DNA from 3 places in the Allobosea sp. 05T433 genome. Region 1 is predicted to be linked to each of the others. Evidence: predicted binding sites of a transcription regulator. Region 1 holds the regulator's gene; each other region holds the start of a gene.

Region 1 (10,026 bases):
TGTGCTGGTGCCGCAGGCCGGCGTCTCGATCATCGGCGCGATCATGCTCGGTCTTGGCCGCGCGCTTGGCGAGACCATGGCGGTGACCTTCGTCGTCGGCAATGCCAACCGGCTTTCGGCCTCGATCATGGACCCCGGCTCGACCATTGCCTCGCGCATCGCCAACGAATTCAACGAGGCGATGGGCCTGCAGCTCAACGCGCTGATCGCGCTCGGCTGCATCCTCTTCTTCGTCACCTTCGTCGTCCTCGTGATCGCGCGTATCCTTGTCGCGCGCGTCAAGTCCTTCTGAGCGGAGCCTGGCCATGAACAGCGCCGTCACCCCGCCCGCAACGACGCCTCATCAGGTCTGGGGCCGCGTCCGCCCCGCGCGCCGCACCGCGGATCGGGCGATGAAGATCATCGCCACCAGCTTCACCCTTCTCGCCATCTTCGTGCTGTTCTGGATTCTCGGCATGCTGCTCGTGAAGGGGATCGGCGGGCTCTCCGTCGCGACCTTCACCCAGGTGACGCCCGGTCCCGGCAGCGAGGGGGGCGGCCTTGCCAACGCCATTGTCGGCTCGATCGTGCTGACCTTCCTCGGCATCGCCGTGGCGACGCCGGTGGGCGTGCTCGCCGGCACCTACCTTGCCGAATACGGCAAGGGCTCCAAGCTCGCGGACCTGATCCGTTTCATCAACGACATCCTGCTCTCGGCGCCGTCGATCCTGATCGGCCTCTTCGTCTACGTCATCCTGGTCGAGCCATTCCGCGGCTATTCCGGCTGGGCCGGCGGCGTGGCGCTGGGCATCATCGCGATCCCGGTGATCGTGCGCACCACCGAGGACATGCTGCGCCTCGTGCCGAGCTCGTTGCGTGAAGCCGGTGCTGCGCTCGGCGCCCCGCCTTCGGTCGTCATCACCAGCGTGACCTGGCGGGCGGCGAAATCCGGCATGGTCACCGGTATCCTGCTGGCCCTGGCGCGCATCGCCGGCGAGACGGCGCCGCTGATCTTCACTGCGCTGAACAACAATTTCTGGTTCTCGCCCAGCCTCGTCGGCGGCGTCTCCAACCTGCCGGTGACGATCTACCAGTTCGCCTCCGCCCCCTATGAGAACTGGCAGCAACTCGCCTGGGCCGGTTCGCTGATCATCACCGTCTCGATCCTGTGCCTCTCGCTTATCGCCCGCCGTATCGTGCGGGGCGGCAAATGAACGGCCTTAAACCCTCGTCGCGTTCGATCTGAAGGAACAAGTCGATGCTTTCGACGCTGGAACTGAGCCCGCAAGCGCTTGATGCCGAGGCCCCCGTCCGGATCGCGGTCAAGAACCTCGATTTCTACTACGGCGAGCACAAGGCGCTGAAGAACATCAATCTCGACTTCCGGGACCGCCATGTCACGGCCCTGATCGGACCGTCGGGCTGCGGCAAGTCGACCCTGCTGCGCATTTTCAACCGGATCTACTCGCTTTATCCCGAGCAGCGCGCCACCGGCGAGATCCTGCTCGACGGCCGCAACGTCATCAGCAACGATATCGATGTGAACGAGCTGCGCTCGCGCGTCGGCATGGTGTTCCAGAAGCCGACGCCCTTCCCGATGTCGATCTACGACAATGTCGCATTCGGCATCCGCCTCTACGAGAAGCCACCGAAATCCGAGCTCGATGACCGCGTCGAGGGTGCGCTGCGCCGTTCCGCGCTCTGGGACGAGGTCAAGGACAAGCTGAAGACCTCCGGCATGGGCCTGTCCGGCGGCCAGCAGCAGCGCCTCTGCATTGCGCGGACCATTGCCCAGAAGCCGGAAGTCATCCTGTTCGACGAGCCGACCTCGGCGCTCGATCCGATCTCGACCGGCAAGATCGAGGACCTGCTCGAGCAGCTCAAGACCGACTTCACCATCGTCATCGTCACCCACAACATGCAGCAGGCGGCGCGTATCTCGCAGTACACCGCCTTCATGTATCTCGGTGAGGTGATCGAATTCGACGCCACCAACACCATCTTCATGAACCCGCACAAGAAGCAGACGCAGGACTACGTCACCGGCCGCTTCGGCTGAACCGGCGCCCAGCCTTCCAACTGCTTTGCCGACAAAGGATACGCCGCGATGACTGATCACATCGTCCGCTCATATGATGCCGATCTCGAGGGGATCCGCCGCAGCCTGGCCGAGATGGGGGGCATGTCGGAGCGCATGCTCGGCGATTCGACAGTCGCCCTGGTGCGCCGCGACACCGGGCTGGCACAGAAGGTCATCAGCGCCGACCAGCGCCTCGACAATCTGCAGCGCGAGGTAGAGGAGAAGGCGGTGCTCACCATCGCCCGGCGCCAGCCGCTCGCCAACGACCTGCGCGAGCTGATCTCCGCCATCCGCATCGCCGCCGATATCGAGCGTGTCGGCGATCTCGCCAAGAATATCGCCAAGCGCGCGGTCGCCATCTCCGGCCAGTTCCAGCCGCCGTCGCGCGCGGTCGTCGGCCTCGAGCATATGAGCCGCCTGGTTCAGGCCCAGCTCAAGGACGTGCTCGACGCTTACGCCGTCAGCAACGAGCAGAAGGCCATGGAGGTCTGGCGCCGCGACGATGAGATCGACGCGCTCTATACCTCGCTCTTCCGCGAGCTGCTCACCTATATGATGGAAGACCCGCGCAACATCACCTTCTGCACGCATCTCCTGTTCTGCGCCAAGAATGTCGAGCGCATCGGCGACCACACCACCAACATCGCCGAGACGATCCACTATCTCGTCACGGGCGAAGCCTTGGACGCAGCCCGCCCGAAGCTCGACACGACCAATATCCTTCTGGACGCCGCCACCGGTGAGTGACCGGCGCCCGACACCTTTGGGACCGAGTGAGACATGCCTGCACGCATCCTGATCGTTGAGGACGAAGAGCCGCTGACCCTGTTGCTGCGCTACAATCTCGAAGCCGAGGGCTTCGAGGTCGACAGCGTCGCGCGTGGCGACGATGCCGAGCTGCATCTGCGCGATCATACGCCGGACCTCGTGCTGCTCGACTGGATGCTGCCGGGCCTTTCCGGCATCGAGCTCTGCCGGAGGCTGCGGACCCGTCGCGATACCGAGCGGGTGCCGATCATCATGCTCACCGCCCGCGGCGAGGAAACCGAGCGTGTGCGCGGCCTCGCCACCGGGGCCGACGACTATGTCGTCAAGCCGTTCTCGCTGCCCGAGCTGATCGCCCGCATCCAGGCGTTGCTACGCCGCGCCAAGCCGGGTCATGTCGCCGGCCTGTTGGCCGCCGGCGATCTCGAACTCGACCGCACCACCCGCCGTGTCCGCCGCTCAGGCAGCGAGCTGCATCTCGGCCCGACCGAGTTCCGCCTGCTCGAATTCCTGATGCAGGCGCCGGGGCGGGTCTATTCCCGGGCCCAGCTGCTCGACGCGGTCTGGGGCCGCGACGTCTATATCGACGAGCGCACCGTCGACGTCCATGTCGGCCGGCTGCGCAAGGCGATCACTCCTGACAACGCCAAGGACCCGCTGCGGACCGTGCGCGGTGCCGGCTATGCCTTCGACGAGACCTTTGCGCGGAGCTGAGACTTGGATCATCGGGGACTTGGATCATCGGGCCGGATATCGAATCCGCCCGACGATCTAACCGTCTATGGTTGCATCGGCCTTCCCGAAAACCGCAATCCACCTTTCGGGCCGATACCCTAGCGCGGCCCTGCGATAATAATCGCCGCGCCGGCGAGGCAGATCAGCCCACCGATAATGTCCCAGCGGTCGGGGCGAAAGCCTTCCACGGCCCAGAGTAGACGCCGCCATAGGCGGCATAGGCCCGTCCGGCGGCTTCGCTCTCCGCCAGCGTCAGCAGCCAGGCGAACAGGGCGAGCGAAAACAGTCCGGGTACGAGCCACCAGATGGGCTTGTCGAGCCGGAGCCAGCCCCAGAACGCGAAACAGCCGGCGATTTCGAGAATGGCTGCGCCGAAATAGGCGGCGATGGTCGGCATGGTTCGTCCCTGTCGATGGCCTTCGGGGCGGGATTACCCTTGACCGCAGGGCGCGCTGACGGCAAGCCGGACCGATGCCCACACATCACGTCGCCATTATTGGAGCAGGGCCCTCCGGGCTGATCGCGGCCGAGCGCCTTGCGGCAGCCGGGGACACCGTCACGATCTACGATCGCATGCCCTCGCCGGCCCGCAAATTCCTGCTGGCCGGGCGCGGCGGATTGAACCTTACCCATTCCGAACCGCTCGACAGGTTCCTGCCCCGCTATCGCGATGCGCAAGCCTGGCTGGAGCCGGCCATTCGCGCCTTCCCGCCACAATCCCTGCGCGACTGGGCCGATGCGCTCGGGCAGGACACGTTCGTCGGCAGCAGCGGCCGCGTCTTCCCGCGCGCCATGAAGGCCTCGCCCCTGCTGCGGGCATGGCTGCGCCGGCTCGATGGTCTCGGCGTCGCCTTCGCGCCTGGGCAGCGCTGGACCGGCTGGAGCGAAGCGGGAGCTCTGACGTTCCGGAGCCGCGATGGCGCCGATGTCGAGGCGCGGCCCGACGCGACGCTGCTCGCGCTCGGCGGTGCGAGCTGGCCACGGCTGGGTTCGGATGGTGGCTGGGCACCCTTGTTGGCGGCGCGCGGCGTTGCGATCGCGCCGCTGCGCCCGGCCAATGGCGGTTTCACGGTCGATTGGTCCCAGACCATGCGAGAGCGTTTTGCCGGAGTACCGTTGAAGCGCATCGTCCTGAGCTTCGGCGGCCAATCCGTGCCCGGCGAGGCGATGATCGATGCGACGGGTCTGGAAGGCGGCGCGGTCTATGCACTCTCTGCCCCGATTCGCGAGACGATCCTGCGCGAGGGCAGGGCGGTCATCACCATCGATCTGCGGCCCGATCACGAGGCGGCACTGCTGGTCCAGCGCCTCGCGCATCGTCGCAAGGGCGTGACGCTGAGCAATCATCTGCGCAAGGCTGCAGGTCTTGCTCCATCCGCGATTGCGCTGCTGCGCGAAGCGGCGAAGGGGCCACTCCCCGAAGACGCGGAGAGGCTGGCCGCACTGATCAAGGCCGCGCCTCTGGTGCTCACCGGTCTCAGACCGATCGAGCGGGCGATCTCCACCGCCGGTGGCGTCGCCGCGGCCGAGGTCGAGGAAGGCTTCATGCTGAAACGCTTGCCCGGTACCTTTGTCGCAGGCGAGATGCTGGATTGGGAGGCGCCGACCGGCGGCTATCTGCTGCAGGCCTGTTTCGCGACCGGAGTCGCAGCTGCAGCAGGGATTCAGGCCTGGCTCGCGGATAGCTGAACGATCGCCTCAGGAGATCGCGATGATCTCGACCGCCTCAGTGCCGATGCTGACGCTCTCGCCAATGCCCTTGCCCATCAGCGCGCTCGCCAACGGCGCGACATAGGGCAGCGTTCCGTGTGCCGGATCGGCCTCGTCCTCGCCGACCAGCCGCCAGTTCTGCTCGCGCCCATCGGCCCGGCGGATCGTCACTGTCGAGCCGAAGCGGACGATGTCGTGCCTTTCCTGCGCAGGGGCCAGCTTGGCGCTGGCGCGCCGCGCCGCCCAGTAGCGGAACTCGCGCCGCGTCTGAGCGATCTCGGTGCGGTCGCCTCCGGCCAGCGCCGCCGCGTGTTCGTCATGCCAGCGCGCCAGCTGGGCCTCGATCTGTGCGAGCCCCTCAGGCGTCACGAGGTTCGGGTGAGGCGAGACTGGCCGGTCCGGCAGCTCGTCCAGGGTCCCTCTTTCCTCTGCTTCCTTGACGAAGGCGCGAGTCATTCTGGCCTCCTCCTATTGATCTCGGCACATCCGGCGAACCGGACCACAGCTTTCAGTGTTACGTCCTCACGACTGCTTGCGATGCAGCGCCAACCCGATGCTGGACTCTGAAGCGGCGATCACTTGGAGATGGGGATCAGGCACTGCCGAAGACAAGACCCGAACAGTCTACACCCCCGTGTCCGGCCGCACCATCAAGAGCAGAGCCATCGCGCGCTGCCCCTGGCCCCCGATCACGAGCGCAGTCCCGTTCCCAAGGGGGCAGCCGATGCCGGAAGAGCGCCGCGCTTGCGTCGGCCGTCCGTCGCGGCCACCTTGATCCTGAGTTGCGAGACCCGACGGCGATCGTTGCGCGCGCAGGCTTCGATTGACTGACGTATAGCCCAATGATTATGAATGCAGATCAATAGCCAGAGAGTTATGCGTTGTGATCCGTGCAGACACACCGTGCTCTCCAAGACGTTTACCGGCCGGCCCAGCCTCTTCGAGAGGTTGCGCTGCGATCTCGAGCAGACGGTTGGCCCGATCCCAGAAGCGAGAGTTCCGGAGAGAAGGGAAGATCATGAGCCAGAGCGAGTCCCAGAACGAAAACTCCCCGTCTCGGATGATCGACGAGCGGATCACCGAGCTGGGCGACTGGCGAGGCAAGATGCTCTCCCAGCTCCGCGTATGGATCAGGCAAGCCGATCCTGAGGTGGTAGAGGAGTGGAAATGGCGAGGGGTTCCGGTGTGGTCCCACGACGGATTGATCTGCACTGGGGAGACCTACAAGAGCGTCGTCAAAATGACCTTTGCCAAGGGGGCCTCACTCGACGACCCATCGGGCCTCTTCAATTCCAGTCTGGATGGCAACACCAGGCGGGCCATCGACATCCACGAGGGTGAGACGATTGACGAAGGGGCATTGAAGGCTCTCATTCGCGCAGCCGTGACCCTCAACATGTCCGGCGGCTGCGGCAAGACCAAGTCCCGCGGATAAGCCTCGCTCCGTCTCGATATGCGCCGGCGCGCGATGAAAGCCGGACTTGCATCGCGCCCACCCCCGGGACCGCTTCAATCCGGCTTCTCCTGCCACGGTGTACTCCTGTCACCTGCTGTCAGTTATCCGCCTGCTGCGACGGCGTACCCCTCGCGCTCCGCCCGGTTTCGCCCCATATTGCCGCCATGCCGAAAAGCTCCGACACGACCGCCAAGGCTAAGCCTGCAAAAAAGCCCGCCTCCGCGCGCACGCCGAACTCCAAGGCCACCAAGCCCGAGTTGAAGCCGCTCGAGGGCTATCTCGCCGATCTGCTCAATCCCGCGATCAACCGCGGCAGGGCGGTCCCGGGCGGCGCCTCCGGTTTCAGCGACCAGCCGCAGGCCGGTTATGGCGAGCCGCGCCCCGGCGACACCAAGCTGAAGAAAAAGCCGAAGAAAGGCGACGCGGCCTCTGCCTTCGGCGAGGCCGAGGGCGAGACCGCTGCCTCCGTCACCGCGCATTCGCTGCAGCACCTGCTCGAGTCCGGCAGCCCCTTCATCGATCCCGGCAAGCCCTGGACGCCGCATCGCCCGGCCCGCCCGGACAAGTCCGAGGGCGGCATCGCCTTCCGCATGCAGTCGGATTTCGAGCCGGCTGGTGACCAGCCGACCGCGATCGCCGATCTCGTCGACGGCGTCGCACGGCAGGAGCGCGACCAGGTCCTGCTCGGCGTTACCGGCTCCGGCAAGACCTTCACGATGGCCAAGGTGATCGAGGAGACGCAGCGCCCGGCTCTGATCCTCGCCCCGAACAAGACGCTGGCCGCACAGCTCTACGGTGAATTCAAGAGTTTCTTCCCCGACAACGCGGTGGAGTACTTCGTCTCCTACTACGACTACTATCAGCCGGAGGCCTACGTCCCGCGTTCGGACACGTTTATCGAGAAGGAATCCTCGATCAACGAGCAGATCGACCGCATGCGCCACTCGGCCACGCGCTCGCTGCTGGAGCGCGACGACGTCATCATCGTCGCCAGCGTCTCCTGCATCTACGGCATCGGCTCGGTCGAGACCTATACGGCGATGACCTTCGCCATCAAACTCGGCGAGCGCATCGAGCAGCGTCAGCTCATCGCCGATCTCGTCGCCCTGCAATACAAGCGCACGCTTGGCGATTTCGCCCGCGGCACCTTTCGCGTGCGTGGCGATGTCATCGAGCTGTTCCCGGCCCACTATGAGGACCGCGCCTGGCGCATCGGCCTGTTCGGCGACGAGGTCGAAAGCATCTCGGAATTCGATCCGCTCACCGGTCAAAAGACGGCCGACCTCGAATTCGTGAAAGTCTACGGCAATTCGCACTACACCACGCCGCGCCCGACGCTGACCCAGGCTGTCAAGTCGATCAAGGAGGAGCTCAAGGCCCGCCTTGAGGAACTCAATCGCATGGGGCGCTATCTCGAAGCGCAGCGGCTCGACCAGCGTTGCACCTTCGACATAGAGATGATCGAGTCGACCGGTTCGTGCAACGGCATCGAGAACTATTCGCGCTATCTCACCGGCCGAAAGCCGGGCGAGCCGCCGCCGACCCTGTTCGAGTACCTGCCCGACAATGCGCTGGTCTTCACCGATGAGAGCCACGTCACCGTGCCGCAGATCGGCGGCATGTACCGGGGCGACTTCCGCCGCAAGGCGACATTGGCCGAATACGGCTTCCGCCTGCCGTCCTGCATGGATAACCGGCCGCTGCGCTTCGAGGAATGGGACGCGATGCGCCCGCAATCGGTGCATGTCTCGGCGACGCCCGGCGGCTGGGAGATGGACCGCACCGGCGGTGTCTTCACCGAGCAGGTCATCCGTCCAACCGGGCTGATCGACCCTCCGGTCGAGGTCCGCCCCGCCAAGCACCAGGTTGCCGACCTGCTCGACGAGATCAAGGAGGTCACCGAGAAGGGCTACCGCAGCCTCGTCACCGTGCTGACCAAGCGCATGGCCGAGGACCTGACCGAGTACCTCCACGAGAACGGCGTGCGCGTGCGCTACATGCATTCCGACATCGACACGATCGAGCGCATCGAGATTCTGCGCGATCTCCGCCTCGGCGCTTTCGACGTGCTGGTCGGCATCAATCTGCTGCGCGAGGGCCTGGACATCCCGGAATGCGGCTTCGTCGCCATTCTCGACGCCGACAAGGAAGGCTTTCTGCGCTCCGAGACTTCCTTGATCCAGACCATCGGCCGCGCCGCCCGCAATGTCGACGGCAAGGTCATCCTCTATGCCGACCACATCACAGGCTCGATGGAGCGCGCGATGGCGGAGACCAATCGCCGCCGCGAGAAGCAGGAGGCCTATAACCTCGCGAATGGCATCACGCCGCAGACGATCAAGCGCGCCATCGGCGACATCCTCGGCTCGGTCTACGAGCGCGACCATGTCACGGTCGACAAGGGTTTGGTCGATGCGCCGATCGCCGGGCACAACCTCAAGGCCGCCTTGGCCGATCTCGAGAAGCGCATGCGCGAGGCTGCCGCCGATCTCGAATTCGAGACGGCCGCCCGGTTGCGCGACGAGATCAAGCGCCTGCAGGCGACCGAACTCGCCATCTCCGATGACCCGCTCGCCCGCCAGAGCGATGTCGAGGCCTCGGCTGGCAAGTACAAGGGGGAGCGCAGCTACGGCGCGTCGGCGAACCTGCCGACACGGGCGCGCAAACCCACCGATGAGGACATGGGCCCGCATAACTGGGGCGGCGGCGAAGCCAAACCGGTCTCGCGTCCGCGCAAGCCGAACTTGGACGAGATGGGTCCGGTTCCGGAATCGCGGCCGAAGGGCGCGGGGGAACAGGCCAAGCGACGCGGCCGGCGATAGCTGCCCGTAGTGGCTCTGCCCGAGTCCAGCATCTGCCGTTCCCTGCTCCGGGCGCGCCAGCGCCACGGCCAAAGGGCTGCAAGACCTACCGCCCGAATGCTCTTCGACCTTGGTCCGTAGTTCCACGATTGCACCGCCGGTATCCTTTCGAATGAATGGTGCTCAAGGGGGGATGGCCATGGGACAGGCATTCGAGATTGCCGATGGTAAGGCCACCATCTCCCGACGTGCCGCCCTCAGGGGCGCCGCATTCCTGGCCGGGGCGCTGGTCGCTCCAGCATCGGCTCAGGTGCTCGATCTGCCGCGACAGAAGGTCGAGTTCGTCGCACCGCCCTTCGTTCATCCTCACGAGCAGGCGACCAAGCTGGGCCCAAGGATCATGGAGTTCAGGCTCTGGGTCGAGGAGAAGAAGATCGTTATCGACGAAGAGGGCACCACGTTGCAGGCCATGACCTTCAACGGGTCGATCCCTGGGCCGC
Region 2 (10,026 bases), on a different contig from region 1:
GACGAACTTTCACGGCAGATCAACGATCTGAACGATCTGACGGGGCAGCGGTTGCGCAACTCCAGCGAGGCGCAGATCGCGATCGAGACCCTGGGAAAGGCCCGAGAGGACTTCGTCAGGGCTGTCGGAACCGAGGCTGAAGAGGCGAAGTTCAATCTTGCCTATGGCATCGAGAATGCGGCCAATCTGTCGGGCGACGAGCTGACCTCGGCTCTGAAATCGCTCGCCGGCCGCGATTTCACGGCCTTCGACCTGGCCAGAAGCCTACAGGCCGATGTCAGCGAGCTCGGCGGCATCCTGCGCGAGATCGCCCAGATCAGCGACAGCTCGCAGCTTGGAACCGCGCGCGAACGCTTCCAGGCCATTGCCAAGCTTGTCCGCACCGGCCTCGCCGACGCTGAGAAGATCGTGCCGAACCAGGGCCGCGTGCGCTCGGTCAATGCGATCCTCAACGTCGCCGAAGGAAGCAGCGGCCTTTTCGATGTGCGCGACCGCGACATCGTGACTCAGGGCGCAATCCGCGCCGGCCTGTCGGACCTCAATCGCGCGGCTGAAGTGGTGCGCCGCGAGGTCGAGACGCTGGTCAAGGCGGCTCGTGACGAGGCGCATTCCGCGGGCACGTCGACCGGCAACCTGATCGAGGACAGCAAGTGGTGGCTCGGCGCAATCGGCCTCGGCTCGCTGCTCGTCGCGCTGGCGCTCTCGCTCTTCTATGTCCGCCCGATGATCGTCGGCCGTCTCAACAAGCTGTGGACGGCGACACGGGCCATTGCCGATGGGCAGCTGGACGCAACCGTCGAGACCAAGGGCAATGACGAGATCTCGGACATTGCGCGCAGCGTGCTGCTGTTCCGCGACAATGCCTTGGCGCTGCGAGCCGCCGAAGCTGCGAAGATCGAGGACGAGGCCCTGGCGCAGCAGCGCCGTCGTGAGATGATGCAGGAGCTGGGGGAAGCCTTCGGCCAGGTGGTCGAGGCCGCGGCCGCCGGCGACTTCAGCCGCCGCGTCTCGGCAAGCTTCGCAGATGCCGAGCTCAACGCGCTTGCGGGTTCCGTCAATGCCCTGCTCGAAACCGTCCAGGCCGGGCTTTCGGAAACCTGCGAAGTGCTGGCCGAACTGTCGGCTGGCCAGCTCTCGACCCGGGTCAAGGGCAGCTATCACGGCGCTTTCGCCGAGCTCAAGGACGGCGCCAACGGCCTCGCCGAAGAGTTCGAAAGCACGCTCGCGCGTCTTTCGGATACGGTTTCGGCCGTGCGCAGTGCGACCAGCGAGATTCTCGATGGTGTCACCGACCTCGCCGAGCGTACGACGGAAGAAAGCAACGCTGTCTCGATGGCGACCAATCAGCTCGGCGCCTTCGCGGGCACCGTGAAGAAGACGGCCGACGAGGCCTCGCAAGCCATGGGCATGGCCGAGAGCGCCGAGCAGCGTGCCCAGCAGGGCGAAAAGGTCGTCGCCTCGGCGCTGGACGCGATGCGCCGCATCCGCGCGTCGTCGGACAAGATCTCGGAAGTCATCTCGATGATCGACGAGATCGCCTTCCAGACCAACCTGCTGGCGCTCAATGCGGCAGTGGAGGCGGCGCGCGCCGGCGACAGCGGCCGCGGTTTCGCGGTCGTCGCGGCCGAGGTGCGCAGTCTCGCGAAGCGCTCGGCGGATGCCTCGAACGACGTCAAGCGCCTGGTCGAGGCCGCGCATGGCGATGTCGCGGTCGGTGTCGGCCTCGTCGAGGAGACCTCGGCGATGTTCGAAAGTATTGTGTCCTCGGTCAACGATCTCTCCGGACTGATGAACGGCATCTCGCAAACGGCGCGGAGCCAGGCAAGCGACGTTTCCGCCATCAACAACGAGATCGACGGCATCGGCACGATGGCGCATCAGAATGCTGCGCTGGTCGAGGAGACGAATGCCGCGCTCGCACTGACGGATGAGCAGACCCGCGCGCTGACCGAACATATCGGGCGCTTCCAGTTCCGCGAGGGACACGTCGCCGGGCACGGCGGGGCGTCGGTCGCCCGGGCGGCCTGAGCGATCCACTGCATCCAACCATTGCTAACGGCCCCGCTCGCGAGACGCAGCGGGGCCGTTTCAGTTGCGGGGGCTACCTGGGGTCTTGCGGGACAGAAGGCGAGGGTGTTAGGCGAAGAGCGGGCCGGTAGCTCAACGGTTAGAGCTCGCTGCTCATAACAGCGCCGGTGCCGGTTCGAATCCGGCCCGGCCCACCATTTCCCTCTCAATCACCTAGCGACGGCCGCCCTCGGGATTACGCCCCGTGCGATCGCGCATGCCGCTTTACAGCGATATACCAACCGCTTATCGCGATTGTGACGGATCGATGACATAACGAGGCGCCGATGCTCGGCTGGTTTCAGAAGCTCCTGCCCAAGGAGCCCAAGTTCTTCGACCTGTTCGAGAGCCATTCCAGGACATTGGTGGCAGGTGCCGCGGCCCTGAACGGCCTCCTCAGGGGCGAAACCCCGGTGGAGGCAGGTTGCACCGAGGTGCTTTTCCAGGAAAATCGCGCTGACGAGATCGCCGCGGAGGTAATGCTGGAAGTCGGCCGCACCTTCATCACGCCCTTCGACCGTGGCGATATCGAGGAGCTGATCGGTTCGATGGACGATGCCATCGACCAGATGCAGAAGACCGTAAAGGCGATCACGCTGTTCGAGGTTACGAGCTTCGAGCCCTGCATGAAGGAACTCGGGGCGGTCATCGTCCAGGCGTCCGAGCGCGTCGTCGTGCTGCTGCCGATGCTGCGCGACATCAAGAAACATGCGATTTCGATCGGCGCACTCGCCAAGGATATCCGGGCCATCGAGGAGCGATCCGACGAACTGCACGACCAGGGCCTGAAGGCGTTGTTCAAGGCGCACCAGACTTCGGACACGATGGGTTTCATCGTCGGCGCAGAGATCTACGACCATCTCGAGAAGGTGGTGGACCGTTTCGAGGATGTCGCCAAGCGCGTCAGCCGTATCGTCCTCGAACATCTCTAGGCGGTTGGCCCGGTGGATTTCTCAAGCGTCGCCTTTGCCCTGGTCTTCCTGATCGCGGTCGCGCTTCTGTTCGATTTCCTGAACGGACTTCACGATGCGGCCAATTCGATCGCGACCATCGTCTCGACCAGGGTTCTGGCGCCGCGCTGGGCGGTGTTCTGGGCTGCCTTCTTCAATTTCATCGCGTTCCTGTTCTTCGGCCTGCATGTCGCCGAGACCGTCGGGTCCGGCATTGTCCAGACCGCCATCGTCGATGACCGTGTCATCTTCGGTGCCCTGACCGGCGCCATCGTCTGGAATGTCGTCACCTGGATTGCAGGCATTCCGTCGAGTTCGTCGCATGCACTGATCGGCGGACTGGTCGGGGCCGGGCTGAGCAAGGCTGGCTTCTCGTCGATCGTCTGGTGGGGGCTCGGCAAGACCTTCGTCGCGATTTTCATGTCTCCGGCCATCGGCTTCGCCCTGGCGCTGGTCCTCGTCCTGATCGTCTCCTGGGTGTTCCTGCGCGTGGCCCCTATCAAGGTCGACAGCACCTTCCGGCTGCTGCAGTTCGTTTCGGCTTCGCTCTACTCGCTCGGACACGGGGCGAATGATGCGCAGAAGACGATGGGCATCATTGCGGTGCTGCTGTTCTCGCATGGCATGATGGGCGAGACGTTCTCGGTGCCGTTCTGGGTCGTCATCTCCTGCCAGGCGGCCATGGCATTCGGCACGCTCTGTGGAGGTTGGCGGATCGTTCACACCATGGGCTCGAAGATCACCCGGCTTTCACCCCAGCAGGGTTTCTGCGCGGAGACGGGCGGCGCGATCACGCTGTTCATGGCGACCTATCTCGGCATCCCCGTCTCGACGACGCATACGATCACAGGCGCGATCATCGGTGTCGGCGCCGCCCGGCGCGTGACGGCCGTGCGATGGGGGGTGGCTCGCGGCATCGTCTTCGCCTGGATCGTGACGATGCCGATGGCAGGACTGATCTCGGCTATCGCCTATTTTGTCTCCGGCCTGTTCCTGACCGGGCGGTGACCGGGATCAGGAGGCGCCGCCGAGGGGCGCTGAGTCTGCGCAACCCGCAGCGTCGGTCAATTCAACTTCAGCGCGCGGATCGCAGCCTTCAGGCCGGGCTCGTCGACAATCTCGGCAGCATCTTCAAGCGTGAACCAGTGCGAAAGCCGCTGATTGTGCTCGGCCCATTTTTCAAGCCGACGCTCGACATCAAGAATATAGAGCGCCACCTTGCAGAGAACGAAGTGGTCGCTCATCCGCTTCCAATAGATGTAGCGCCCCGCGGGCTTCTTGTGGGCCTTGCCGATCACGCCGGCTTCTTCGCGCGCTTCGATCGCCGCAGCCTCATGGTTCTTCTTGCCCTTGATGGGCCAGCCCTTGGGAACGATCCATCGCCGCGTCGTGCGTGTCGTGACCAGGAGAAGCTCCGGCTCCCCCGTCGGCGATCGGCGGATGGGGAGCGCGGCGATCTGCGAGCGCGGCTTCCCCAATCCTGACTTCGCCTTCTTCATCGAAACCTGTGCCCTCCCATCCGTAAACAGAACCTATGTTAGAAAGCCGGCAAATCAATATCGAATAGCCGTCCAACGCCTTAAAGGCCGTGGATTGACCGCCTCAGCGGTGATGGCCATGCTTCATTGCAGCGAAATGAACGCTCGAAGCCCTTGAGAGCCCGAGCGTCGGCTCCAGTCGGCAAGCGCGCTCGCCGATTGGCGGGTTCGTCGCGCGCCTTGCGTCCCATACAGGAATCAGCTGCCTTTCCCTAGCCTGCTGCTTAGGCAGACGTCGATCAGGCGGGGAGAAGGCGCGCCCCGATGCGCATGGCAGCGTCCTGCAAGGCATCGAGATGCGCTGGGCGCCCTTCAGGTGCGACGATCGAGGTCAGCGACGAGATGCTGAGTGCGCCGGCAAGCGCGCCGCTGCGGTCGAAGATCGGTACGCCGACGCCCGTCAAGCCAATGAAGAAGTCGTCGGCGGCCAGCTCCCAGCCTTGCGCGCGAATACGATCAGCCTCGCGCCAGAGCAGGTCGGGGTCCGTCTGGCTTGCCGGCGCGCGCTTTGGCAGTTCCAGGGCCAGTGCCTGTCGCCGCTGCGCCTCGTCGAGATAGGCCAGGATCACCCGTGGGCCGCCGCCGCAGTTCAGCGGCGCCTGAGCACCGACCGCGAACCATGTCGCATCGACATGCGGCAGTGAGGCGCGCACGCGGTCCACGCAGAGTGCGCGGCCCGAGATATGAACCCATAGGAACGAGGTCGCGCCGGTCTTCTCGGCGATCTCGGTCAGATAGGGGCCGGCCACGTCCCGAAGCTCGCGCCCGGTCGTGACGGCGCTGCCGAGTTCGATCAGCCCGACCGCCAATGCATAGGTCTGCGAGCGTTCGTCGTGCTCGACCAGTTCGTTGAGCTGCAATGTCTGCAGCAGCCGCCGCGTCGTGCCCTTGTCGAGTCCGACCTGGCGAGCGAGCTCGCTCAGCCCGAGGCGTGGTTGCTCGGGGCGGAAGGCGCGGAGCAGGGCAATGGCCCGGTCGAGCGCCCTGACGATCGGGACGCCCGGCGGAAGTTTCGCGGTCCGGCTGTCGCCTGCGCTGTTCATCGGCCCTCTCGCAGCGCCAATCGCCTGACTTTTCATCGTGTCGTCTAATAACACGCCATGTCAGTCATTGACACGAATTTTGACTCTGGCTTTCAATGGCGCGGAGCTTGCTAATCGGCACATGTTCGGGTGCGATCCCGGTAGGCCGCGATGCCAGTCGAAAAGAGAGGCCGTGCCCGGTGCGCTCACGCAGCTGCCGGAACCGGCACAGGGGAACGGGAGAACAACGATGACCGGATTGAGACTTGGCCTGGCGCTTGCCGCTTCAGTGCTCGCGCTCGGGGCAGCCACCGCGCAGGAGCCGAAGAAGGGGGGCACCGTGCATGTCGTGGTGCAGCCCGAGCCTCCAATGCTGATGCAGGGGCTGAACCAGAATGGCCCGACCAACATGGTCGCCGGCAATATCTACGAGTCGCTGCTGCGTTACGACGAGAAGCTCAATCCGCAGCCATCGCTCGCCAAGAGCTGGGAGATTTCTCCTGACGCGAAGGTCTACACCTTCAAGCTCCAGGAGGGCGTGACCTGGCATGACGGCAAGCCCTTCACGGCGGACGACGTCGTGTTCACCCTCGATAAGTTCCTGCGCGAGGTTCATCCGCGCTGGCGGCCGATCGTCAACGCTCAGGTCGAGAAAATCGAGAAGGTCGATGATCTCACGGTCAAGATCACACTGAAGCAGCCCTTCGGCCCGATGATCATGACCCAGGAAGTCGCTTCGGCGCCGATGATCCCGAAACACATCTATGACGGCACGGATTATCGGGCGAATCCGGCGAACAACACGCCAATCGGCACCGGTCCGTTCAAGCTGAAGGAGTGGAAGAAGGGCTCCTATATCCACCTCGTCAAGAACGAGAACTATTGGCTGAAGGGCAAGCCGAACCTCGACGAGATCTACTGGCAGATCATCCCGGATGCGGCGGCGCGCGCGGTGGCGTACGAGACCGGCAAGGTCGACGTGCTGACCGGGGGCTCTGTCGATGTCTACGACGTGGCGCGGCTCTCGAAGCTGCCCAATACCTGCATGACGACCAACGGCTGGGAGATGTTCGCCCCGCATGCCTGGCTGACGCCGAATGTGCGCAACGGCATCCTCGGCAACAAGCAATTCCGCCAGGGCCTGATGTACGCGATCGATCGCGAATTCGGGAAGGATGTGGTCTGGGGCGGGCTCGGCAAGCTGCCGACAGGGCCGATCTCGTCGAAGACGCGCTTCTACTCGTCCGACGTGCCGACATATGCTTTCGATCCGGCGAAGGCGAAGGAGCTGATCAAGGCGTCTGGCTACAAGGGCGAGACGATCAAGCTGCTCAACCTGCCCTATGGCGAGACCTGGAGCCGTTGGTCCGAGGCGATCAAGCAGAATCTCGAGGATGTCGGGGTCAAGATTCAGATCGAAAACACCGACGTGCCCGGTTGGACCCAGAAGGCCAGCAACTGGGACTTCGACCTGAATTTCAACTTCCTCTACCAGCTCGGCGATCCGGCGATGGGTGTGGCGCGCAGCTACATCTCGAGCAACATCGCCAAGGGTAATCCCTTCGCCAATGTCGGCGGGTATTCGAACCCGGAGGTCGACAAGCTCTTCGCCGAGGCGGCCGTCGCGCCGACAGATGCGCAGCGCCAGGAGCTGTATACCAAGGTGCAGAAGCTGCTGGCAGACGAGCTGCCGGTACTTTGGCTGCTCGAGATGGACTTCCCGACGATCTATCGCTGCAACGTCAAGAACCTCGTCACCACCGGCATTGGCGTGGATGACGGTTTCCGCGACGCCTGGAAGGAGTGAGGCCATTGCCGTCCCGGACGTCGCGTCGCGGCGATCCGGGACGACATGACGCCACTACTCTGTGACGCGCCTCTTCCTGAAGACCATCCCGGGTTTGAGCGTGCTCCTTTCGGGGAGACGCGGACCGGTCATCTTGCCCGTCCGTAGCGCCGAAGGATTTTGATGAACCTCGCTCAATTTCTCGCGGGCCGGCTGGTGAAGGGGATCGTCGTCCTCTTCGCCATCGCGATCCTGAATTTCTTCCTGATCCGCGCCGCACCGGGCGATCCCGCGCAGGTTCTCGCGGGAGAGGCCGGTGCGGCCGATGCGGTGCTGCTCGAGCAGTTGCGGGCGCGCTTTGGCCTCGACCAGCCGCTGATCCAACAGCTCTGGATCTATCTCAAGGGCTATGCCTCGCTCGATCTCGGTTTCAGTTATCGCCAGCAGAGGCCCGTGCTCGAGCTGATCCTGGACCGACTGCCCGCGACCCTGCTGCTGACCGGCGCAGCCTTTCTCGTCTCGCTGGGGTTGGGCGTCCTGATGGGCGCGCTTGCGGCGCGGCGTGCCGGGCGCTGGCAGGACAGCGTCATCACCACGCTTGCCCTCGTCTTCTACGCGACACCGCTCTTCTGGATCGCGCTGATGAGCCAGATCGTCTTCTCGCTGAAGCTCGGCCTCGTGCCGAATGTCGGCTTCGAGACGATCGGCGCGAACTATACCGGCCTCGCTCGGGCGCTCGATATCGCGCAGCATCTCTTCCTGCCGGCGCTGACGCTCGGATTGTTCTTCACGGCGCTCTACGCGCGAATGATGCGGGCCTCTATGCTGGAGATTGCCGGTGCCGATTTCGTCAAGACGGCGCGCGCGAAGGGGCTTTCACCCGGGGTCGTCTCGCGCCGGCATGTCGCGCGCAACGCTATCCTTCCGGTCGTGACGCTGGCTGGCCTGCAGGCGGGCCAGCTCGTCGGCGGGGCCGTGCTGACCGAGACGGTCTTCGCCTGGCCCGGCATCGGCCGCTTGATGTTCGATGCCCTGGTGCAGCGCGATTACTCGGTGCTGCTCGGTGTCTTCTTCGTCTCGTCGGCCATGGTCGTCGGCTTCAATATCCTCACGGACCTGGTCTACCGGCTGGCCGACCCGCGCATCGAGGCGACATCATGAGCTTCCTTAAGCGTTTCGCGCGCAACCGCGGGGCGGTGGTCGGGTTGATCATCCTGCTCGTCGTCATCGTCTTCGCCTTGCTGGCGCCGTCGCTCTTTCCACAATCGCCATGGCGCACGGTCGGCCGTCCGTTCCTTGCACCCTTCGCCATGGAGCGCTTCCCGCTCGGCACAGATACGCTGGGGCGCAACATCGCTTCAGGGCTGGTGCATGGCGCGCGTGTCTCGTTGATGATCAGCGTGGTCTCGACGGTGGTCGCGCTGCTGATCGGCGTGCCGCTCGGCGCGATTGCAGGCTATGCGGGCGGCTTCGTCGATGATGCGTTGATGCGCTTCACCGAGTTCTTCCAGACGATCCCCAGCTTCGCACTCGCCATCGTCATGGTCGCGATCCTGCAACCACAGCTTGGTTCGATCGTGCTCGCGATCGGGGTAGTCAGTTGGCCGCCCGTGGCGCGACTGGTGCGTGGCGAGGTCCTGTCGCTGAAGACGCGCGAATACGTGCAGGCCGCCGTGACGATCGGCCAGTCGACGCCGCGCATCATCTTCAGCCAGGTGCTGCCCAACACCATCGCGCCGATCATCGTGATGGGCTCGCTGATGATCGGCTCGGCGATCCTGCTCGAATCCTCGCTCTCCTTCCTCGGGCTGGGCGACCCCAACCTGATGAGCTGGGGCTATATGGTCGGTGCCGGGCGCACTCGCCTGATCGATGCCTGGTGGATCAGCTTCTTCCCCGGCCTTGCGATCTTCCTCACGGTTCTTGCGCTCAATCTTGCCGGCGAGGGGCTGAACGACGCGCTGAACCCGCGTCTGGCGCGGGGGAGGGAGTGATGACGACGCCCGTTCTCGCGATCGAGGGATTGAAGCTAGCTCTCCCGGCCCTCGCCGACCGCGCCTTCGCGGTCGAGGATGTCTCTTTGACCATCGCTCCCGGTGAAACGCTCTGCGTCGTCGGCGAATCCGGCTCCGGCAAGTCGATGATCGCGCATGCGGTGATGGGGCTGCTGCCGAAGGCGGTGAAGCCCGCTGCGGGTGCGATCCGCCTTGCGGGTCGCGATCTGCTGGCGCTCGACGAGGCTGCGATGCAGGACGTGCGCGGCCGTGAGGTCGGCATGATCTTCCAGGAGCCGATGACCTCGCTCAACCCGGTGATGCGGGTGGCCGACCAGATCGTCGAGACGTTCGAGGCGCATGGCCTGCACAGCAATGCCGAGCGCCGTGCCCGTGCGCTCGCGTTGCTGACCGAGGTCGGCCTGCCCGACCCCGAACGCTTGGCCAAGGCCTATCCGCATGAGCTTTCCGGCGGCCAGCGTCAGCGCGTGATGATCGCGATGGCGCTCGCACTCGAGCCGAAGCTCCTGATCGCCGACGAGCCCACCACCGCGCTCGACGTGACCACGCAGGCGCAGATCCTGAAGCTGATCGACAATCTGCGTCGCAAGCATGGAACGGCGGTGCTCTTCATCACCCATGATTTCGGCGTCGTTGCCGAGATCGCCG
Region 3 (10,026 bases), on a different contig from region 1:
TTGTAGAGCTGGACGGTCTCCCCGTCATAGGAGCAGATTGCGCTGTTGGTGGTGCCCAGATCAATGCCGACGTAGTGGCTCATCTTCCAACCTTCTTGAGCATGACCGTGCCCATGCGCAGCAGGCCGGCAGAATTCATCACGATCGGATCGATCGTTTCCGCGACGACCAAGGTGTCGTCTGGTCCAAAATCGGCAATATTGAGGGGCGTGGCGGCGGTCCCGGTGTCGAATTGCTGGCCTTCGAGGTTCACCAGGCGCATTCCCGATGCTCCCAGGCAGCTTTCGACCTTTCCGAGGAAATATCGATGCTGGTTCGTGAACCGTGTTGCTTCCAGTGGGTCCAGCTTGGACAACGCTCGCCCGAAGAGCTTCTGGAAACGCCAACTTTCAAGTGCGAGCTCAAGAAGCGCGTCCTCGGCCCTGTTGGCCGCCTGATCGGGATCCATCGACATTTCCGTAGGGTAAGACGGCTCTTGGCATGACCGGCGCAGCCGGAAATAGCCACACGCTAGAATTGTATGAGATTCGTATTCGACTGCAATGGCTTGCTCACGCTCTTCCCCTTCGCAAACCGATGAGGCGCACTTGCTCGGCGCATGGGCCGCATGGCGAGATTGGCCTTCCCCGAGCACGGACAGAGTCGGAAGGCTGAATACCTGCAAGCGGCTGCATTTCAGCAGCGTCAGGCCTCGCCCTGATCCGTGCGCCCCGTGCGAGAACGCCAGCACCGGCAAAAATGACGGTGACTCGTGCGAGGAACTTGCCTCTAGCAGTCAGACGGCGTCGTGGCGCGGAGCATCACATCGGACTCGATGATGATCCGTTGCTGCGCGTTGCGGCCGGCGAACCCGGTCGAGTTGGAGGCGATGCGACTCGCCCAGGAGCCAGCTCTGACGATCGAGCATCTCCAGATTGGCGGGGCACAGACGAGCTGCACGCTGCCGCTCGACATGCCCCTGCCTTCGGCCGCGCTCGTCGCCCTGGTGCGGCGCGATGGCGAGGTGCCTCAGGCGCCGACAGGGCTGAAGGCGCCGTTTCGGCGGCCTCAACGGCCGCAGCAACACGGTGCTGTTCTGGGAGCCGGCGGCGCATGGCGGCGCGCAGCTCTTCGACGTGCTCTGGAGCGCGACGGAAAACGGGCCGTGGCAGGTCATCAACCCGGTCGGGTTGCTGTCGAGCGTTTACCTGCATGCGACCCAATCAGAGGGGCATTATCGCGTCGGGGCGCGGGACCTGTTCGGCCGGACCAGCCAGGAGTCGACGACGATCAAGGCCTGAGCCGATCCCTCACCTGGGAAGGAAGAGCTTCGATCCCTGCGGCGTGCCAAACCGGCKGTTGCGCCGGAACGCCGACTGACGCCGACCGCGACACGACGCGCGGTCGGCGTCAGCAGCGCCAGGATCGCGTGCGCGATGTGGTCGAGGCAGCGAGGCAAAGGGGCGCCAAGGCGGTTCCCTTGCACCTGGATGTCGGGCGCAGCGACAGCTTCGCGGCGTTCCGGGATGAGGCAACGGCAATGCTGCAGCGCGAATGGAACGCAGGCTCCTTCGACTACCTCGTCAACAATGCGGGCTTCGGACAGATGGCCCTGTTCGAGGACACCAGCGAGGAGCTCTTCGACTCCTTCATGCGGGTGCTGTTCAAGGGACCCTATTTTCTGACCCAGGCTCTGCTTCCAGTGCTTGCTGACGGCGGTGCCATCGTCAATGTGACGAGCAATTCGACCCTGCAGAGCGGCATGGAGCCGGGCTATTCCGCCTATGCATCGATGAAGGGCGGCCTGACCGTACTCACCCGCTACATGGCCAAGGAGTTCGGCCGCCGCGGCATCCGCGTGAACGCCGTTGCGCCGGGCGCCACCAGGACCCGGATCGGCGACGATGCGTTCGATCGCTATCCGGAGATCATTCAGTCCATCGTCGAGAAGACGGGGTTGGGGCGTCTCGGAGAGGCCAGCGATGTGGGCGCCGTGATCGCAGCCGTGCTCTCGGACGAATTCCGCTGGGTAACCGGACAGTCCATCGAAGCATCCGGCGGCGCCAGGTTGTCCTTCGCCTGCTAGGCGAAACCGCAGCGCCTCCTGAGGTCGAGCCACGATCGGCCCCTGGCAATCTCACACGGGCCGGCCATCGGGGCACGCGCTGGCGGCTCGGGACGCGCCCTCGCGTCGCTCATGCCCGGGACGCGGGCGTCGAGGTCGCCCGTCTTCGGAATGGTGCAACCGCGCATCGGTCGGGCAGGCCGTCCCTGGATGCCCTGTTGATGTTGGGGCAGGCGTGGTCGGATGGTATTCAACAACATGCAGGGCTGTCGCCATCCTGTCATGTGCGGCTGCAACTAGCTCACCCCATCCAAGGGATCACGGATTATCGGAGGTTGGGGATGCAACTGAGAACGCTTTGGCATGCGGTAGCAATTGGCAGCGCCTTCGCTGCGGCCCCTGTCGCCGCGCAGACGATCTATCCCATCAACCGTGCCGAAATCCTCGAGGGCTCGCGCTTCGACTTCAAGGTCGAGTTCCCGAACGCGCCGACCTCGGCCGATGTCGCGGTCACGATCAACGGCAAGCCGGCCGCCGAAATCTTCGGCAAGGCCACGACCTTCATGCAGAACGAGGAAGGCCAGAAGCATTCGGCGCTGTGGCTGCGTGGCGCGACGCTTCCGGCGGGCAATTATACCGTCGAGGCGAAGCAGGGAACCAACAAGGCGACGGTCAAATGGGAGGTCTTCGCCACCACCCAGCCGCGCCGCGCCAAGAACGTCATCCTCTTCATCGGTGACGGCATGTCGGTCGCCAACCGCACCGCGGCCCGCATTCTCTCCAAGGGCTGGGACGAAGGTCGCTACAATGGCGAGCTCGCCATGGACGACATGTCCAACATGGCGCTGATCTCGACCTCGGGCACGGACTCGATCGTGACCGACAGCGCCAATGCCGCCCATGCCTACACCACCGGCCATAAATCCTGCGTCAACGCACTCGGCGTCTACTGCGCCAAGAACGCCCTGACGCTCGACCATCCCAAGGTCGAGACCATCGCCGAGGTGATCAAGCGTCGCGGCAAGATGGCGATCGGCGTCGTCACCAACTCGGAAATCGAGGACGCGACCCCGGCTTCGATGGTGGCCCACACCCGCCGCCGCTCGGATTTCAACGACATCGTCAAGATGTTCCACGATGTGCAGCCCGACGTGATCATGGGCGGCGGCTCCCCGAACTTCCTGTCCAAGGCGACCCACGGTTCGAAGCGGACCGATGAGCTCGACTTCATCGCCAAGTTCAAGGAGGCGGGCTACACGCTCGCGACCACCAAGACGGAAATGAACGCGGCTGTCGCGGCCGGCTCGAAAAAGCTGCTCGGCCTCTACAACACCGGTAACATCGACGGCGCGTTCGATCTGCGGCTGACCAAGAAGGGCACGGTTTCGAAGTTCCCCGACCAGCCGGACGTGGTAGAGCAAACCAAGGCTGCGCTCGACATGCTCAAGGGCAACGAGGACGGTTTCTTCCTGATGGTCGAGTCGGCCCGCATCGACAAGTACAGCCATTCGCTCGACTGGGAGCGTTCGGTGTTCGATACGATCATGCTCGACAACGCGGTGAAGGTGGCGAAGGACTTCGCCGGCGACCGCAACGACACCCTGATCATCGTGGTGCCCGATCACGCCCATCCGATCTCGATCATCGGCACCTATGACGACGACCGTCCGGGCCAGCTCCTGCGCGACAAGCTCGGCGTCTACGCCGACTCCGTGCCGCCGAACTACGGCCCGCTCGACGTGGACGGCTACCCCACCAAGGTCGACACCTCGCGCCGCCTCGCAGTGGTCTATGGCAGCTATCCCGACACCTGCGACACCGGCCGCCCGGACATGACCGGCGAACGCGTGCCGGCGGTCAAGGGCCCGGATGGCAAGACCAATATCGCGAACGAGAAGGACTGCACCGGCCCGCTGGCCGCGCGCCGGACAGGCAACCTGCCCTTCGACGCCAATAGCGGCGTCCACTCCGCCGACGACGTGATCCTGACTGCGATGGGCCCGGGCGCCGAGAAGTTCCGCGGCCATAAGCCCAACACCTATGTCTTCCGCGTCATGGCGGAAGCACTGGCGCTGGGCGGCAAGTAAGTAAGGCGGCAAGTAGGCCGGCCATCCGCCGACAGGGACGAGCGATGCAACGGCAACGCCATGAGATGCTGACCACCCGCCGCGTGACCCTCACGGGTCTCGCGGTGGCCCTGCTTTGCAGGGATGTCCGAGCGGCGGAGCCGGCCACGATCGCCTTCGACGGCCTCTACAGATCCTTCGGCGTGCTCGGCTTCCAGTTTTCGGACCGCGTCACGGCCCTGCGCGGACAAGAGGTACGCCTGACCGGCTACATGGCGCCTCCGCTGAAGCCGGAAAGCCACTTCTTCGTGCTCACGCGCGAGCCGCTGGCGATCTGCCCGTTCTGCCAATCGGATGCCGACTGGCCAGTCGACATCGTCGTCGTCTTCATGAAGGAGATCACGCCAATGGTCAGCGCCGGTCGCAAGGTCGTCGTGTCGGGTCGGCTGGAGATAGGCTCGGCCACGGATCAGGAAACCGGCTTCGTCAGCCAGATCAGACTCGTCGATGCCCGCTTCACACTCGCCTGAGCGATCCGCCGCTCGGACATTGCGGCTTTCAAACGTGACACTCGACCATCGCGGCGGCGACGGGCGCCCTTTCCGCGTGCTGGACGTTCCCGAACTCACAGTGCCTTCCGGCGCTCATATCGGTTTGCGCGGCCCCTCAGGCTCCGGCAAGACCTCGCTTCTGCACCTGATTGCCGGGCTGATCGTGCCGAGCACAGGCAGGGTCTCATGGGGCGAGACGGAGATCTCCTCCCTGTCGCCCGGCAATCGCGACCGCTGGCGTCTCTCGACGCTCGGCTCCGTCTTCCAGGATTTCCACCTGATCCCGGAACTCGACATCCTTGGCAACATCACGCTGCCCACGACCTTCTCATCCTGGAGGGTTGGCCCGGCCGAGCGGGAGCATGCCAAGACCGTCGCCGCGCGCATGGGTCTCACTGATCTGCGCCGCCGGACAGGAGTACTTTCACGTGGCGAGCAGCAGCGGGTTGCGATTGCCCGCGCGGTCTGCCGGCAGCCTGCCATGATCCTCGCCGACGAACCCACGGCCAGTCTGGATGCGGCCCATGCCGATGAGGTGGGCGCCTTGCTGGTCGATGCGGCCGTTGAGGCCGGCGCCACCTTGATTTGCGCCACGCATGATGCCGCGCTCCTGGCGCGGATGAAGCATCGGCTCGACATCAAGGCCGCGTCTCCGATTGCGAAGCAGGCCGCATGAACCCCTTCGCAATGATCCTCGCCGATCTTCGCGCCCTGCGTTGGACGGCGGCCGCGATTGTCGTCCTGATAGCGCTGGCGGTTGCAGTCGGCGTGGCGATCGGCGCGCAGGAGCGGGCGCTGCGGCAGAGTTCGGCCGCCGCGGCGGATGACTTCGCCCTCCTCATCGGTGCGCCCGGCAGCCAGACCCAGTTGCTGATGTCGACGGTCTATCTGCAGCTCGACGCGATCCCGCTGATGGAGGGAAGCGTCCTGCAGTCGCTGGCCCGGGACGAGCGTGTCGCCGCCTTCGCGCCGATCGCCTTCGGCGACGTCACACGTGGCTATCCGATCATCGGCACGACCGCGGCCTTTGCCACGCGCTGGGGCCGCGTCACACCGAGCGAGGGGCGCCTCTTCGCCAGGGAACGCGAAGCCTTGATCGGCGCCGATGTCGACTATCGGCTCGGCGAGAGCATCACGCCGTCGCATGGTGTTGCCGGCCAGACTCATAAAGCGGGCGAGGAGGATGAGGACGAGGCCGGACACCGCCATGCCGGCCACGACTACACCATCGTCGGCCGCCTGCCGCCGCTCGGATCGCCCTGGGACCGCGCGATCCTGGTACCGATCGAGAGCGTCTGGGAGGTTCACGGGCTCGGCAATGGACACGCCGCAGGCACCGAGACGATCGGGCCGCCCTTCGATGGCGTGCCTGTGCCCGGCGTGCCCGCGATCGTCGTCAAGCCGCGCAGCGTGGCCGGGGCCTATGCCCTGCGCAGCCAGTATCGCCAGGGCGGGACGATGGCGTTCTTTCCCGCCGAAGTCCTGGTCGGGATCTATCGCTCGCTCGGCGACGCGCGTGGTGTGCTTGTCTTCGCTTCCACGCTGAATGCGACGCTGGTGCTGGCCTCGATCCTTCTGCTGCTGATTGCGGTGACCGGGCTGCGGCGGCGGCGCTACGCCGTATTGCGTGCCATGGGCGCATCCCGGCTCTACGTCCTGCTCGTGATCTGGCTCGGCATGGCCCTGCTGATGGCGCTCGGCTGTATCGCCGGGCTGTTGCTCGGTGGTGCTGCTGCCGGCGTCCTGTCAGGCCTGATCGAGGCGCAGACCGGCCTTCGCCTCACGATCGCACTGGACAAGCCTGAATTCCTGCAGATCGCCCTGCTGTTCGTCGTCGGCACCGTTCTCAGCCTGCTGCCGGCGATCGCCTCGTTCGCCAACCCGATCGCGTCGGGACTGCGCGACTGAAGCGTGGCGGCTCCCGCTTTGCTGGCGAAGGTCAAGGTCGAACGGCCGCGGCTGTTCATGGTGCCATTCCCAGCGGTTAGTGCTTGATTAACGAAACCATCCAACGATCGCAACGCAGGGTTGTCATCGGCAGCGATGAGCCTAACCTCTCGCCGCACCATGATGGCATTCGAGGATGGCGATCGATGGCGGTCAAAAACGCGATGATCAGGAATGCGTGACGAACGACCAGAGCGCCGCCGAAACCGCGCTCCCGAGTTCCCTGGCCGGCGCCCAATCGTGCTGAATTCGGAGGCCGATTACCTGCGTGCTTGTGCGCGTGCCGGTGAGATCCACGCCGCAGCCGCCCATAATCCGATGACGGACCTCGAGCTCGAACGGCTCGCACTGGCGATACTGACCTGGGAATTGAAACGGGGTGGAAGTGACGTCTAGGGACGACACTGCATGTTGTGCCCGGGCCATCGCGGCAATGAACTCACCCTTCCGAGGAGATTGGCCGCCGGTCTTGGAGAGGACTGCCCCCTGCCCCTGTGCCGCCCGGCACAGGCCCCGAACGCACGCATGGCCCGCAGGATCATTGCGTTCGGAGCACGCCTAGCCCGACAGGCTCGCAAGCTCCCGGACCAATTCCTGCCGCAACCAGGCAACCGATGGGTGTGCTCCCATCGTGCGGTGGGACAGCATCGAGATCTGAAGCGCCGGGCTTGGATAGGGCGGATCACGGAATTCAAGCCCCGGATTCTGCTCCGCCAATTGCTTGGGGACGAACGCAATCATGTCGGTGGCAGCGATAATCGGGGGCACCGTGAGAATATGAGACACAACCGCCCCGACCTTGCGTGTCAGGCCACGCTCCGCCATCAGCGCTTCGAGCTGGAGCGGATTGCTGCTGACATAGGCCCGTTCGAGGCCCTCCTGGTCGATTGTTCCGCCCGCAGTCATTGCGCCTTGGCCGGCGATGAGAATGTCGAGATGCGGGAATTCCGCCAGTTCCTCCACACCAAAGGTGCCGGTCGCAGCAGGATGCCCTCTCCGCATGACCCAGACATTCGGTCCTGTGAAAAGAGGCTCCATGACAAGGCGGGACGGGACGCGCCCGAACGCTCCAATGACGAGATGCAGGGTTCCGCGATCGAGTTCTTCCACGAGGTTGAGATCATTGAACGGGCGCAGCCAGAACCGCAGGCCAGGCCCGATCCGTCCCAGTTTTGAAAGAACGGGCGGCATCAGGGCGCCGATGACATAGTCGGATGTAGCAATGACGAAGCGCGTCTCAGATGAGCCCGGTTCGAATACAGGCCCGTGAAACGCCGCCTCGATCTGACGAAGTGCGCTCTTGATCGGCTGTGCCAACTCTTCAGCGCGCGGCGTCGGGTGCATTCTGCCGGGGCCGCGTACGAACAATTCGTCGTCGAGGATCCGCCGCAGCTTGTTCAGGGAATGACTGACGGCTGATTGGGTCAAACCCAGGCGAGCAGCGGCGCGGGAGGCGCCTCGCTCTTCCATGACCGCATCGAAGACGCGGATGAGATTCAAATCAAGCTTGTGAAGGATGCTCATTGGCCGAGCTTTATCCAATTGAGAACCGGGGAGCTCTTGCTCGCGCTCCTTCGCGACCGGACCGCCAGCTGCCCCCGGAACCGAGCTCGCCAGGGGAAACCGCCTCGGCACGCAGCTTGTGAATGGCAGGTTTCATCTTCGTCCCTTCGCCAGACAGCCTGGCCGCCTGCCTTGCGACCACAGCCGGCAGCCGAAGCGCTCCGCAGCTCCCTTCGTCTCACGAGGTGCCCCGCTCTCATCGAGGGGAAGCCATATGAGCAGCACTCATTCTTCAAATGGCATAGTTTCATTTCAATCATAAGCCCTGAGATCCCATATTCGGGCCGCACCCGGCAGATCAGATTGGCCGGTGAGGAACATCGACATGAGCGCTGCAGTCGCCCGCCTTCGCCCGGCAGAAGGCCCCGCCGCAAAGACAAGCGAACAACCGGCACAGCACAAGAGAAAGCCGCGCCGCGCGCTGATCAACCTCGCCCGCACCTCCGTGCTGGTGGGAGGCGTCGGGCTTGCCATCGTCATCCCGCTGGGATGGGGACACTGGATCGCGGGGCTTACCGACCAGACGACCGACAACGCTTATCTTCGAGCCGACACCGTTCCGGTCAGCGTGCAAACCGGGGGCCGGGTCACCCGGGTCGTGGTCGCGGACTTTCAGCCGGTAAAGGCGGGTGACGCACTGTTCGAGATCGAAGACACGGAACACGCGGCGCGCGTCAGACAGGCAGAAGCCGGCGTCGCAGCAGCCGATGCCGCCTTGCGCAATACCGAAAGCCGGACCGAGCTGCAGCATTATGTCATCGCTCAGACAGAAGCCGGCATCGCGGCCATCCTGGCTGATCGCGACCGTGCCGTTCAGGAACGCGGTCGGCAGGAGGCGTTGACACGCGACGGCTGGACGACGGCACAGCGGCTCGAACTCGCCGTAGCCGATACGAAGCGCTTCGATGCGCGACTATTGGAGAAGCGGGCTGAAATCGCAGTTCAGCGGCAACAGCTCGCGGTGCTTGGAACCCAGGATCAGCAGGCTCGAGCCGAACTGCAAAGCCGGCGCGCGGCTCTCGACCTTGCGCGCGTCGATCTCGGCTACACGCGGATCTCTGCCCCGATCGACGGCATCACCAACGCGAGTTCGGTCCGCGAAGGGCAATATGTCCGCACAGGGTCGCAGCTCATCTCGATCGTGCCGCTGCCACGGGTGCATGTCGTGGCCAATTACAAGGAAACCCAGCTTTCGCAGGTCCGGCCAGGCCAAGCCGTCAGCGTGACGATCGATGCCTTCCCTGGCCGCGCCCTGACCGGCCGCGTCGAGCGTCTGTCGCCCGCCAGCGGCGCGGAGTTCAGCTTGCTGCCGGCGGATAACGCAACCGGCAATTTCACCAAGGTCGCCCAGCGTATCGGAGTTCGGATCGCGCTCGACTCCACTCCGGAACTGGAGGGGCTGCTGCGTCCCGGAATGTCGGTCGTCACGACGATCCACACCGACCGGTTGGCGCCGGAACAGGCTCAACGCTGAACCCGCAACCTCGGGAGGCTCGATCATGGCGACCGCAATCCATCCCGCAGCCCCTGCGCGTCCAATCGCGGCCGCACCGAGCCTGCGCGCACTGGTCGGTGTCGCGGCGGTCTTGCTCGGCACGTTCACCGCACTCGTGAATGCGCGCTTGACTGAAATCGGCCTCGCCGACATTCGGGGCGCGCTCGGGATCGGAGCCGATGAAGGCTCCTGGATCACGACCGCCTACATTACGGCGGAGGTTGCCGCTATCCCAGCCGCGGTCTGGCTACGCGGGATCCTGTCCCCGGCCCGCGGCGTGCTCCTCGGTTCCCTGCTCTTCACGCTCTTCTCGTTGGCCGCGCCGTTCAGCCCGTCACTCACTGTCCTGCTGATGTTCCA

What was found. The regulator PhoB, encoded in region 1, activates phosphate uptake and scavenging genes when phosphate is short. The targets are predictions, from matches to a motif close to TGTCATNNANCTGTCAT.
Region 2: AC1DGP_RS05140 (DUF47 domain-containing protein) is a predicted target of PhoB. The motif match lies at 2,325-2,341, and genes of this name have one in related genera.
Region 3: AC1DGP_RS22785 (alkaline phosphatase) is a predicted target of PhoB. The motif match lies at 2,312-2,328, and genes of this name have one in related genera.

The regions. Positions count from the first base shown of each region.
Region 1 is NZ_JBFTKS010000009.1:120,544-130,569, reverse strand. Features, by position in the region: gene pstC (phosphate ABC transporter permease subunit PstC) at 1-292, shown strand, start outside; gene pstA (phosphate ABC transporter permease PstA) at 306-1,193, shown strand; gene pstB (phosphate ABC transporter ATP-binding protein PstB) at 1,238-2,038, shown strand; gene phoU (phosphate signaling complex protein PhoU) at 2,087-2,806, shown strand; gene phoB (phosphate regulon transcriptional regulator PhoB) at 2,840-3,538, shown strand; partial or broken gene AC1DGP_RS14840 (YnfA family protein) at 3,658-3,956, opposite strand; gene AC1DGP_RS14835 (TIGR03862 family flavoprotein) at 4,031-5,248, shown strand; gene greA (transcription elongation factor GreA) at 5,258-5,725, opposite strand; gene AC1DGP_RS14825 (DUF1801 domain-containing protein) at 6,288-6,704, shown strand; gene uvrB (excinuclease ABC subunit UvrB) at 6,890-9,547, shown strand; gene nirK (copper-containing nitrite reductase) at 9,726-10,026, shown strand, end outside.
Region 2 is NZ_JBFTKS010000003.1:186,207-196,232, reverse strand. Features, by position in the region: gene AC1DGP_RS05150 (methyl-accepting chemotaxis protein) at 1-2,028, shown strand, start outside; tRNA gene AC1DGP_RS05145 (tRNA-Ile) at 2,150-2,225, shown strand; gene AC1DGP_RS05140 (DUF47 domain-containing protein) at 2,355-2,999, shown strand; gene AC1DGP_RS05135 (inorganic phosphate transporter) at 3,012-4,025, shown strand; gene AC1DGP_RS05130 (NUDIX hydrolase) at 4,082-4,516, opposite strand; gene AC1DGP_RS05125 (IclR family transcriptional regulator) at 4,795-5,598, opposite strand; gene AC1DGP_RS05120 (ABC transporter substrate-binding protein) at 5,828-7,384, shown strand; gene AC1DGP_RS05115 (ABC transporter permease) at 7,547-8,524, shown strand; gene AC1DGP_RS05110 (ABC transporter permease) at 8,521-9,357, shown strand; gene AC1DGP_RS05105 (ABC transporter ATP-binding protein) at 9,357-10,026, shown strand, end outside.
Region 3 is NZ_JBFTKS010000018.1:76,605-86,630, forward strand. Features, by position in the region: gene AC1DGP_RS22765 (Hsp70 family protein) at 1-83, opposite strand, end outside; gene AC1DGP_RS22770 (hypothetical protein) at 80-448, opposite strand; gene AC1DGP_RS22775 (hypothetical protein) at 1,068-1,280, shown strand; gene AC1DGP_RS22780 (SDR family NAD(P)-dependent oxidoreductase) at 1,313-2,065, shown strand; gene AC1DGP_RS22785 (alkaline phosphatase) at 2,386-4,131, shown strand; gene AC1DGP_RS22790 (hypothetical protein) at 4,176-4,640, shown strand; gene AC1DGP_RS22795 (ABC transporter ATP-binding protein) at 4,675-5,337, shown strand; gene AC1DGP_RS22800 (FtsX-like permease family protein) at 5,334-6,569, shown strand; gene AC1DGP_RS22805 (hypothetical protein) at 6,849-7,004, shown strand; gene AC1DGP_RS22810 (LysR family transcriptional regulator) at 7,167-8,243, opposite strand; gene AC1DGP_RS22815 (HlyD family secretion protein) at 8,497-9,645, shown strand; gene AC1DGP_RS22820 (DHA2 family efflux MFS transporter permease subunit) at 9,671-10,026, shown strand, end outside.